Regions from separate parts of the Companilactobacillus farciminis KCTC 3681 genome, predicted to be linked through region 3. Evidence: predicted binding sites of a transcription regulator. Region 3 holds the regulator's gene; each other region holds the start of a gene.
What was found. Region 3 encodes Rex, which represses fermentation and respiration genes when NADH is low (regulators of the CRP and FNR family bind a similar motif). Its sites were predicted from a motif close to TTGTGAANTANTTCACAA; they were not measured.
Positions count from the first base shown of each region.

Region 1: the regulator Rex is predicted to act here: its motif matches at 1,549-1,566, upstream of ald (alanine dehydrogenase).
Region 2: the regulator Rex is predicted to act here: its motif matches at 2,027-2,044, upstream of LF20184_RS07425 (GntP family permease).

Region 1 covers NZ_CP017702.1:2,133,854-2,137,108, forward strand. The annotation lists gene cbpA (cyclic di-AMP binding protein CbpA) at 1-218, shown strand, start outside; gene ald (alanine dehydrogenase) at 414-1,529, opposite strand; gene alr (alanine racemase) at 2,046-3,158, opposite strand; gene acpS (holo-ACP synthase) at 3,158-3,255, opposite strand, start outside.
Region 2 covers NZ_CP017702.1:1,523,217-1,526,471, forward strand. The annotation lists gene LF20184_RS07420 (glycerate kinase family protein) at 1-695, opposite strand, end outside; gene LF20184_RS07425 (GntP family permease) at 707-1,990, opposite strand; gene LF20184_RS07430 (CdaR family transcriptional regulator) at 2,255-3,255, shown strand, end outside.
Region 3 covers NZ_CP017702.1:1,965,059-1,968,313, reverse strand. The annotation lists gene LF20184_RS09690 (ABC-F family ATP-binding cassette domain-containing protein) at 1-913, opposite strand, end outside; gene LF20184_RS09685 (redox-sensing transcriptional repressor Rex) at 1,052-1,702, shown strand; gene manA (mannose-6-phosphate isomerase, class I) at 1,723-2,691, shown strand.

The DNA.
Region 1 (3,255 bases), 170 kb from region 3:
TGTCTAAAATTTTTGCTAAATATGTTTCGGTGGCTGCTTGCATGACTTTGGATGCCAAATCAAATGAAGTAGTCCGCAGAACCCTCTTCACATTGCCATCTGGAACTGATATTGAAACATTAAAAGAAATTATTAAACGCCTCGAAAAGAAGAGTTTTGTTGTTTCTGAAATCGATGATTTAAAATCAGGTAAAATTCTCGACAAAAATACATTATAATAATAGTGTTGCTTACCAAAGTTGATTTAATTTTTTAATTGTTTACGCAGCAAACAGTTCATCAATCTAATCCACCACGGTAAGCCGTTTTGGGAAATACAAATATAAAATGTTTCTAAAACAAAACCGTTTCCAAAACAAAACCAAAAATCCTTACTAACTGTCAACCACACAGCTAGTAAGGATTTTTTATTTTTAAACTTCAACTTTTACTAAATCATCTAATGAAACATATTTCATGTCCAAACTGTCAGCGACAGCTTTTTCGGTTAAATTGCCTTGATAAGTATTAACACCAGTCTTGATAGTTTTATTTTCAATTGCCGCAATACCTTTATCAGCAATCTCAACTGCATATGGCATTGTAACGCCAGATAAAGCTTGTGTAGCCGTTTTTGGTACAGCCCCAGGAATATTTGCGACTGTGTAATGAACTACGCCGTGGGACATGTAAACAGGGTCCTCATGAGTCGTAGCTTTAACACTAGTTTCAAATAGTCCACCTTGATCGATAGGAATATCAACGACCACTGAACCTGGCTCCATCGAAGCAATCATTTCTTCAGTTACTAATTTTGGCGTAGCAGCACCGGGAATCAGTACAGCTCCAACTACCAAATCAGATTCCTTAACGCACTTGGCAATATTTTGAGCGTTCGACATCAACGTTTGAATCTTGCCATCGAAAATATCCTCAATTTCTACCAAACGTTGCGGATTGATATCCAAAAGCGTTACTTCAGCACCCATGCCGATAGCAATTTTAGCTGCGTTGACACCAACAGTACCACCACCGATGATCGCAACTTTACCCTTCTTAACTCCTGGTACACCGCTCAATAATAAACCTTTACCTTGATGTGGCTCTTCCAAGAAATGGGCTCCAACTTGAACTGCCATGCGCCCTGCAATTTCACTCATTGGGAAAAGCAATGGCAAACCACCATTTGGTCCAACCATCGTTTCATAAGCAATTCCGGTTGTTTTACTTGCTAGTAATGCATCCGTCAACTTCTTATTGGCAGCCAAGTGCAAGTAAGTATAAATTATTTGGCCTTCCTTGAAATACTTATACTCTGTTTCAATTGGTTCTTTAACCTTAATAATCATGTCAGAGTCCCAAACGTCTGCTACATCAGCGATAATAGCTCCGGCATCAATGTATTGTTGGTCAGTATATCCCGAACCGATACCCGCATTTTTCTCCACTAAAACAGTATGTCCAGCTTTGACCAGTCCCACTACTCCATCGGGAGTAGAACCAACACGTTCCTCTTGGTTTTTGAGTTCTTTTGGTATACCAACTTTCATAAAATATGAATCCTCCTTATTGTGAATTTATTAGCAATATAATATATCATATCATAGACTGAAAACGTTCTCAAATTTGACAATGAGAGGAGGACTTCCGTCGTCCGTGAAAATCCTGTGGCTGGCTGGAACATGGCTGACACGATTTTGAGCTTTTGCATGGCCCCAAAGACGCAAAATCTCAAAACTCGGTCTTTCACTAGGCAATAAATTGCCAAGAGAAATTTAGCCATTGAGCCGCCACAGGATTTTCACTCCCGACTAGATTCCAATTTCTATTTATATAGAATTAAACACATATTTCTTAAAGAACAACTCTACTTCTTTACGTAAATAAAACAAAAAGGACACCATTAGAATGCAGCAATATACCACAATTCTAATAATATCCTCTATTAATTTTCTGAAGTAATTTATATAAAGATAGAAACCACTATCTAGTCGGGAGTGAGGTCCTGGAAAATACTCAGTTGTTAAATTTTCCAGGGCCGAACGGACGACGGCAGCATCGCACGATTATTTCTTATAAACTCGAGGTAATCTTTCACTCAAGCAGCAGAGTATTTCGTAATTAATTGTACCAGCATATTTGGCGGCATCAGTTGCGGTAATTTCTTGATCGCCGTCTTTGCCTAAAATGGTTACTTTAGTTCCGACTGGCAATTCTTTTGGCAATCTGACCATGAATTGATCCATACAAATGCGACCGACATTTTGACAACGTTGGCCATTGATCAAAACGTCGCTGCCTTGCATTCTTCTCAACCAACCGTCAGCGTAACCGATTGGAACTGTTCCGATCCATTCGTCTTCTTTGGCAGTATAAGTTGCGCCATAACCGACACTTTGACCGGCTTTGATCTTTTTAACGAAGACTAACTCTGAATACAAACTAAGAGCTGGTTCTAACTTGTATGGCAATGAGGTGATATCAGTTTGGGATGGATTCAAGCCGTACAAGGCAATTCCATATCTAACCATATTGATGGCTAGATCTTTGTGCCACAAGGCTGTAGCTGAATTTGCACAGTGAACGTAAGTGAATTGCGTTGGTAGATCTGTCGACATTTCTTTGAAACGTTGGACTTGTTTTTCAAAATAATTTTCATCAGGACTGTCAGCCGTAGCAAAATGGGTAAATAATCCTTCTGGGATAAAGGCTTCTTGGTGCTCATTCAAGAAATTGCAAGCAGCAATTAGATCGTCTTTGGTTTGAAAACCGATTCGACCCATACCACTGTCGATTCCTAAATGAACTCGTAAATTAGTCGTTCTTATTTGTACAGCGACCTTTAGCCAGTCTAAATCACCCACAGTTACCGAAATATTGGCTTGTGCGGCGACTTTAGCGTATTCGACAGGAATTATACCTAGAACTAAAATAGGAGCTTCTACGCCACTATTACGGATTTCTAGAGCTTCGTCCAAAGTAGCAACGCACAATCCACTTGCACCGAATTCAATTTCACTTTTGGCGACTTTAACTAATCCGTGTCCATAGGCATTGGCTTTCACGACCGCAAACACTTTGGTACCCTTTGGTACTGAATTTAATTCATTTTGGAGATTTGTCTTTAACTTCCCCAAATCCACTTCAACATAAGCAGGACGATGAATTGATGGCAACATTATTTTTCTTCCTCCTCTAGAATAACTTCTGTTATTACTAGTTCGTCTGTATCTGAAATTGAAACATGAATATTACCTTTGAAGAGTTCTGTCTTAA
Region 2 (3,255 bases), 440 kb from region 3:
ACATCGGCATAATGCGATAAAGCTTCATCTAGGAAGTCAACCATTTCCGGATTAGCACCTTTTTGTGGTCCGAAGACGTGACTGGCACCATTCTCACCAGTTAAAGGATTAGTAACATCAGAAGCAATGACGACCTTAACATCCTTTAATTCTGGCAACATCTCGGAAATGTCAATATGGTCGAGTTTTTTAAGCATGGCACCACCATATTGCAATTCTTCACCTTTATCATCTAACAAATGAGCACCTAAGGCTTGGGCCATTCCGGCACCACCATCATTTGTGGCAGAACCGCCGATTCCAATAATGATAGTCTTAGCACCCTTTTGAATAGCTGATTTGATCAATTCACCAGTTCCAAAAGTTGTCGTAACGTAAGGATTTTGGGTAAATTGATTGATAAATTGAATCCCACTAGCTTGAGCCATTTCGATAACGGCAACTTGACCATCATCGATTAGACCGTATTGAGCTTGGGTTTTGTTACCTAACGGATTAACTACTGTTTCAGTGACCATTTGGCCATTTCTTGCATCAACTAATGATTGAACCGTTCCTTCACCACCATCAGCCATTGGTACATTGACGAATTCGGCATCAGGATAAACTTTGGCAAAGCCCTTTTTCATTGATTGAGCAACTTGTTTGGCAGTTAACGAGTTCTTATATGAATCTGGAGCTAATACTATTTTCATCTATCTCACCTCTAAAACAAATTTCCATACATCAATGTTGCGACAATTGTCATTGAAAGTCCAACTAACATTTCCCACAAAACAACACTCATTCTTTCCTTAAAGTGCATTTGTACTGCTTGAGCTGTAACGTGGAAATAATTACCATGTGGCAATTGATCGATTACTGTGGCACCAGTGTGGACCATTGCGGCTGCACCAGTTCCAGAAATTCCAAATGACATAATCGACTTGGCAAATGAATTTGAAGCTAAGATAACACCAGTTGAAGTTGAAGCCGTAGCTGCGGCCATCAAAATACCAGCGATTGGAGCTAAGAAAGTACCAGAAATTCCAGTTGTTTGAACGATTTCGACAACTTTTTGTGGCAAGTTTGATGCTGAAACCAACCCAGCAATCGCACCAGCACCAATCAAAATCATTACGACATCAGTCATTCTAGCTAATCCTTTAGCCATGTATTGCAAGAACTTCTTACTTTGACCCATGGCTAAAGTTCCAATCAAACCAGCTATCGGTAAAATATACATCGCATCAAGATTGAATGAAGCTAACGCCTTGATACCAAAAATATCTCCTACTGGGGTGATCAAAAGCAACACTACCGCTACCAAAGGTGTGACGATAGCAGCTTTTAAACTTGGTAAATCGTCTTGTTGCTTCGACTCAAATTTTTGATCATCTGGTACAAAAGAACCACGATGCTTAATTAAAGTTGCCAACAAAACTGTTACGATCAAACCAACGACTGCTGGAACAAAATCAGCAATCATTACTTGTGATAAATCGACATTAAATCCTTTAGCAGCCGCAATTGTATTGGGATTAGGCGAAATAACGTTACCCGCCTTACCTCCACCAGACAGAGCCACTAATAATGAAAGCTTGCTGTAATGCATCTTTTGACCGACCTCTAGTGCAATCGGTGCTACGATTAAAACTGCCACCGGAATAAAAATTCCCACGCCAGTCAAAGCCATTGTAGAAAGTGCCAATGCTAAAATTGCTAACTTATCGCTAAAATGGTTCACGATATTAGAAGCAATTACGTTAGCTGCACCAGATTCCATCATGACACCAGCTAAGACTCCGGCTGCGATTACTCGAATAATCGTCCCCATGACACCGGAACTACCTTTGACAATCGTATCAGTCGTTTGTGTCAGAGACATCCCACCGACTAAACATCCTACGATTGCACCAAAGATCAAAGCGTAAACTGGATTAACTCTAAATAAAATCAAGCCAATCGCTAAAAGCAACCCCAAAAGTGCTGCCCACCATGCAATAACCATCCTAAATGTACATCCTCTCTCAACATCTTTAGCCAATTGTTAAATAATTAACAATTGAGCAACGTGTGTATAATACCTTTTTGCTTTTTCAAAATCAATGTACACTTGCACAAATTATCATGTAAATATGATGAAAATTTATTATTTTTACTTGATAAATCAATGTTTTATTCTTCAAAAATATTGTAAAATAACTATATGCACAAATTAATGCTTTGCGTTTTCATTAAAGTTTGAATATTTTTTAACAAGGAAGAATAAAATATGAAATTAGACCCGAATCTGGCACAGTCTATCGTTGATAAAATGATGAAGAGTGTGCCTTATAACATTAATATGATGAACGAAAAAGGAATTATTATTGCCAGTGGCGACAAGACTCGAATTCACACCCTACATATCGGTGCCGTCGACACTATTCAAAGTGGCAAGACTAAGCCAATGATTCAGTCATTTGGTAAGTACGGTCAACCAGGAGTTAATATCCCGGTACAATTTAACAATGAAACTATTGGTGTTATCGGCATTACTGGTGATCCTGAAAAAGTCACTCCACTTGCCTCACTATTGAAAATCTCAACCGAGTTATTGATTTCACAAATTAACAACACCAAAGTTGAAGGTCGTCGCAAGGAAAGTTTAAATCATTTCTTATATGAATGGACTAATACCGAAGACGCCTTGGCAAACGATGAATTGCAGCTACGTGCTGAGACTTTAAACATCGACTTATCAATCAATCGCTATATTGTTCTGATTGAAACAAATGATTTAAGCGAATTACAAATCAGCCCCTTTGATTTTTCTTACAAAAAAACTCCGGAAGAATATTTACTGATTGTTAGAAACGAGACCGATTTGAAAAGATACCTAAAATTCAGTAAAGAAAACCATCTAATGATTGGTATCAGCGATAAGTTGGTTAACCTTAAACAAGCCGTTCGTCAAGCTCAAGATACTATTACTGTCAGTAAAGAATTACAATTAGAAGGTTTTTATCATTTTAAAGAAGTACGTTTTCTCAACCACATTCTTGATAGCAACCTGTATTCAAAAAAAGCCTTGAGTGTTTTTAAAAGCTTTCTCAAGACTAAATCTGGTTTGGAATTAATTGATACGATCGACTGTTATTTTAAGCATAACGGTAACGTAACGGAGACTTCTAAAGCTTTAAATGTTCATCGTAATACCACTAATTACCGGCTTAACAATATTTCCGAATACTTTGGTTTGGATCTAAGAGATTTAACCGACGTTTTGCAATT
Region 3 (3,255 bases):
GACGGTCTAAGACATCCATGTGTTCGAGCTTTTTACGACGACTTTGGGCCATCTTAGTAGTTGAAGCGCGGACGATATTTTTCTGAATGTACTCTTCGGTCCGTTTGATCTCGGCTTGTTGCTCTTCGTAATGTTTCCAAGCAACTTCTTGATTCTTCTTCTTTTCTTGTAAGTAGAAAGTATAGTTACCAGAGTAGTGAGTAGAAGAGTGTTGATTGATCTCGACGATTTCGTTAACGACTTTGTCTAGGAAGTACTGATCATGAGATACGATTACTAAAGCGCCTTTGTAGCCTTTAAGATAGCTTTCTAGCCATTCAACAGTATTGATATCCAAATGGTTAGTCGGTTCATCCAATAATAAGATATCCTGATGTTCTAAAAGCATTTTAGCCATCGCCAAACGAGATCTCTCACCACCGGATAGGGTCGAAATCTTGTCTTGCCAAACATCTTCATCAAAGCCGAACCCCTTGAGGACACTTCTGATTTCAGACTGATAGCTGTAGCCATTTTCTTGGCGGAAAGTATTTTGGAGTTGGTCGTATTGTTTCAAAATATCGTCATAGTTGTCGACATTAGGATTGGCCAATTTTTCTTCCAAAGCGCGCATCTTTTTTTCCTGAGCTTTGAGGTAGTCAAAGACGTGCTCCAATTCATCAAAAATTTTACTGTCATTATTTAATCCTGAGTCCTGAGCTAAGTAGCCAATATTGGTGTCTTTTTTGAGTGCAATATTGCCACTGTTGTAGCTCTCTTGGTCAGAGATGATTTTTAATAGGGTAGATTTACCTACACCATTGCGACCAACGAGGCCGATACGACTATTGTCTTGAATTTCGAAACTGACATTTGAAAAGAGTTTCTTCGTTCCAAAATTTTTGGTAATGTTTTGTGCTTGTAATAAAATCAAGTTGATTGCTCCTTTACCTTATTCACAATTTTATCATTAATTAATAATTTATGCCTTTATAGGTTTAACGTGTTGCGTTTTTTGTGTTTTTTATTTAGTATAAATGTTAGTGAAATGACACACATATGGTGGTAAATTATGACAAAAACAACAGTTCCAAACGCAACAATAAAGCGTTTACCAATTTATTATCGTTACTTCCAATTTCTCAAGGATGAGGGTACAAAAAAAATCTCCTCTGGTGAATTATCAGAAGGGGTTAAGATAGATAGTGCTACAATTAGACGTGACTTCTCATATCTAGGTGCACTTGGCAAGCGTGGCTATGGCTACGATGTAAACGATTTAGTAACGTTCTTTAAGAAGTTATTGAATCAAGACAAACGTACCAACGTCGCTTTAGTTGGGGTCGGTAATTTAGGTAACGCCTTACTAAATTATAACTTTTCTCGGACAAATAATGTTCGAATTGCAGCAGCTTTTGATATTAATAAAGAAATTGTCGGTACAGTCAAGAGTGGAGTTCCCGTTTACGATATTAGTGAACTAAAGGAACAACTCCACTTGCAACAGATCGACGTCTGCATTTTGACAGTTTCTTCAAATGCTGCGCAAACAACAGCCGACTTGTTAGCTGATGCTGGAGTTCGTGGAATCTTGAACTTTACGCCGGTTATTATCAACGTGCCAAGCAGTATTCGCGTTCACTATGTCGATTTGGCAAACGAATTGCAAACGTTGATTTTCTTCTTGGACCGTGATAAGTCAATGACTGAAGAAATAGAATAAATTTTTGGGGGAATTTTTTTATGAGTGAACCATTATTTTTAAAACCCGTCTTTCATGAGAAACTCTGGGGTGGAAGAAAACTAGAAACAGAATTTGGCTACAACATTCCTGATGGAACAATTGGTGAATGCTGGGCAATTTCTGGACATCCACATGGTAAAGAACAAGTCGTAAATGGCGAGTTTGCTGGTCAAATCCTTGCCGATCTATGGAATGACCACAAAGAATTATTCGGTAATCCTAAGGGCAAAGTATTTCCACTTCTAACAAAGATTTTGGATGCAAATGCTAGCCTATCAGTTCAAGTTCATCCTGACAACGAATATGCTGAAAAGCACGAACACGAGCTAGGCAAGACAGAATGCTGGTACATCATTGATGCAGAACCAGGTTCATACTTGATTTATGGTCACAATGCTAAGAACAAAGCTGAACTCGACCAAATGATCGAATCAGGCGACTGGGATCACTTATTAAGAAAAGTTCCTGTTAAGAAAGGTGAATTCTACTACGTACCAAGTGGTACAGTTCACGCCTTGAACAAGGGAATCATGGTCTTAGAAACACAACAAAGCAGTGATACAACTTATCGTTTGTATGACTATGACCGTGTCGACAAGACTACTGGTAAGAAACGTGATCTTCACATCAAACAATCAGAAGACACAATCACAGTACCTCACAAAGATCCAAAACTAGATATTCAATCTAAAGAAGTTGGCAAGAACAAGTTTACAACCTTCGTTCAACCACCAATCTCACCATTCTTCTCAGTTTATCACTGGGAAATCAAAGAACCAGTTCAATTGCACCACCAAATTGGTAAGTACACATTGATCTCAGTTCTAAACGGTGAAGGTAAGATCACTGCTGACGGTAAAGACTATGACTTGAAGAAAGGTACACACTTGATTGTTCCTGCAACAATCAACGAGTGGACTTTGTCAGGTGATTTGGATATTATCGCTTCAGAATCTGGTGAAAACTAAATTAACTATTTTGAGGGATGCTAAACTGCCGTCGTCCGTTCGGCACTGGAAAACGCTGGAACGCTGTGGCTACAACTTGGAGCCTTTGCTAAGACCAAAACCGGGCAAAGTCTTCAAGATTGGGCTTCCACTAAGCGATAAATCGCTAAGTGGAATTTCACGGCTGAGCATTTTCCAGTACCTCGCTCCCGACTAGATTATGGTTTCTATCTTTATATAAATTGCTTCAAAAAAATTAATAGAGGATGTTATTAGAATTGCAATAGATTGTTGTATTCTAATGATGTCCTTTTTTGTTTTATTTGTGTAAGGAATAAAGAAATAGGGCTGCTTTTTAGGAATTATGTGTCTAATTCAATCCAAATAGAAATTGAAATCTAGTCGGTAGCAAAAATCCTGTGGCGGCTCAATAGCCAAATTTCTCTTGGCAATTTATTGCCTAGTGAAAGACCGAGTTTTGAGATTTTGCGCACTTGGTTTATGCAAAAGCTCAAAATCGCGTCGGCTATGTTCCAGCCAGCCACAGGATTTTTGCGGACGACGGCATTTTTACACTTACCCCCA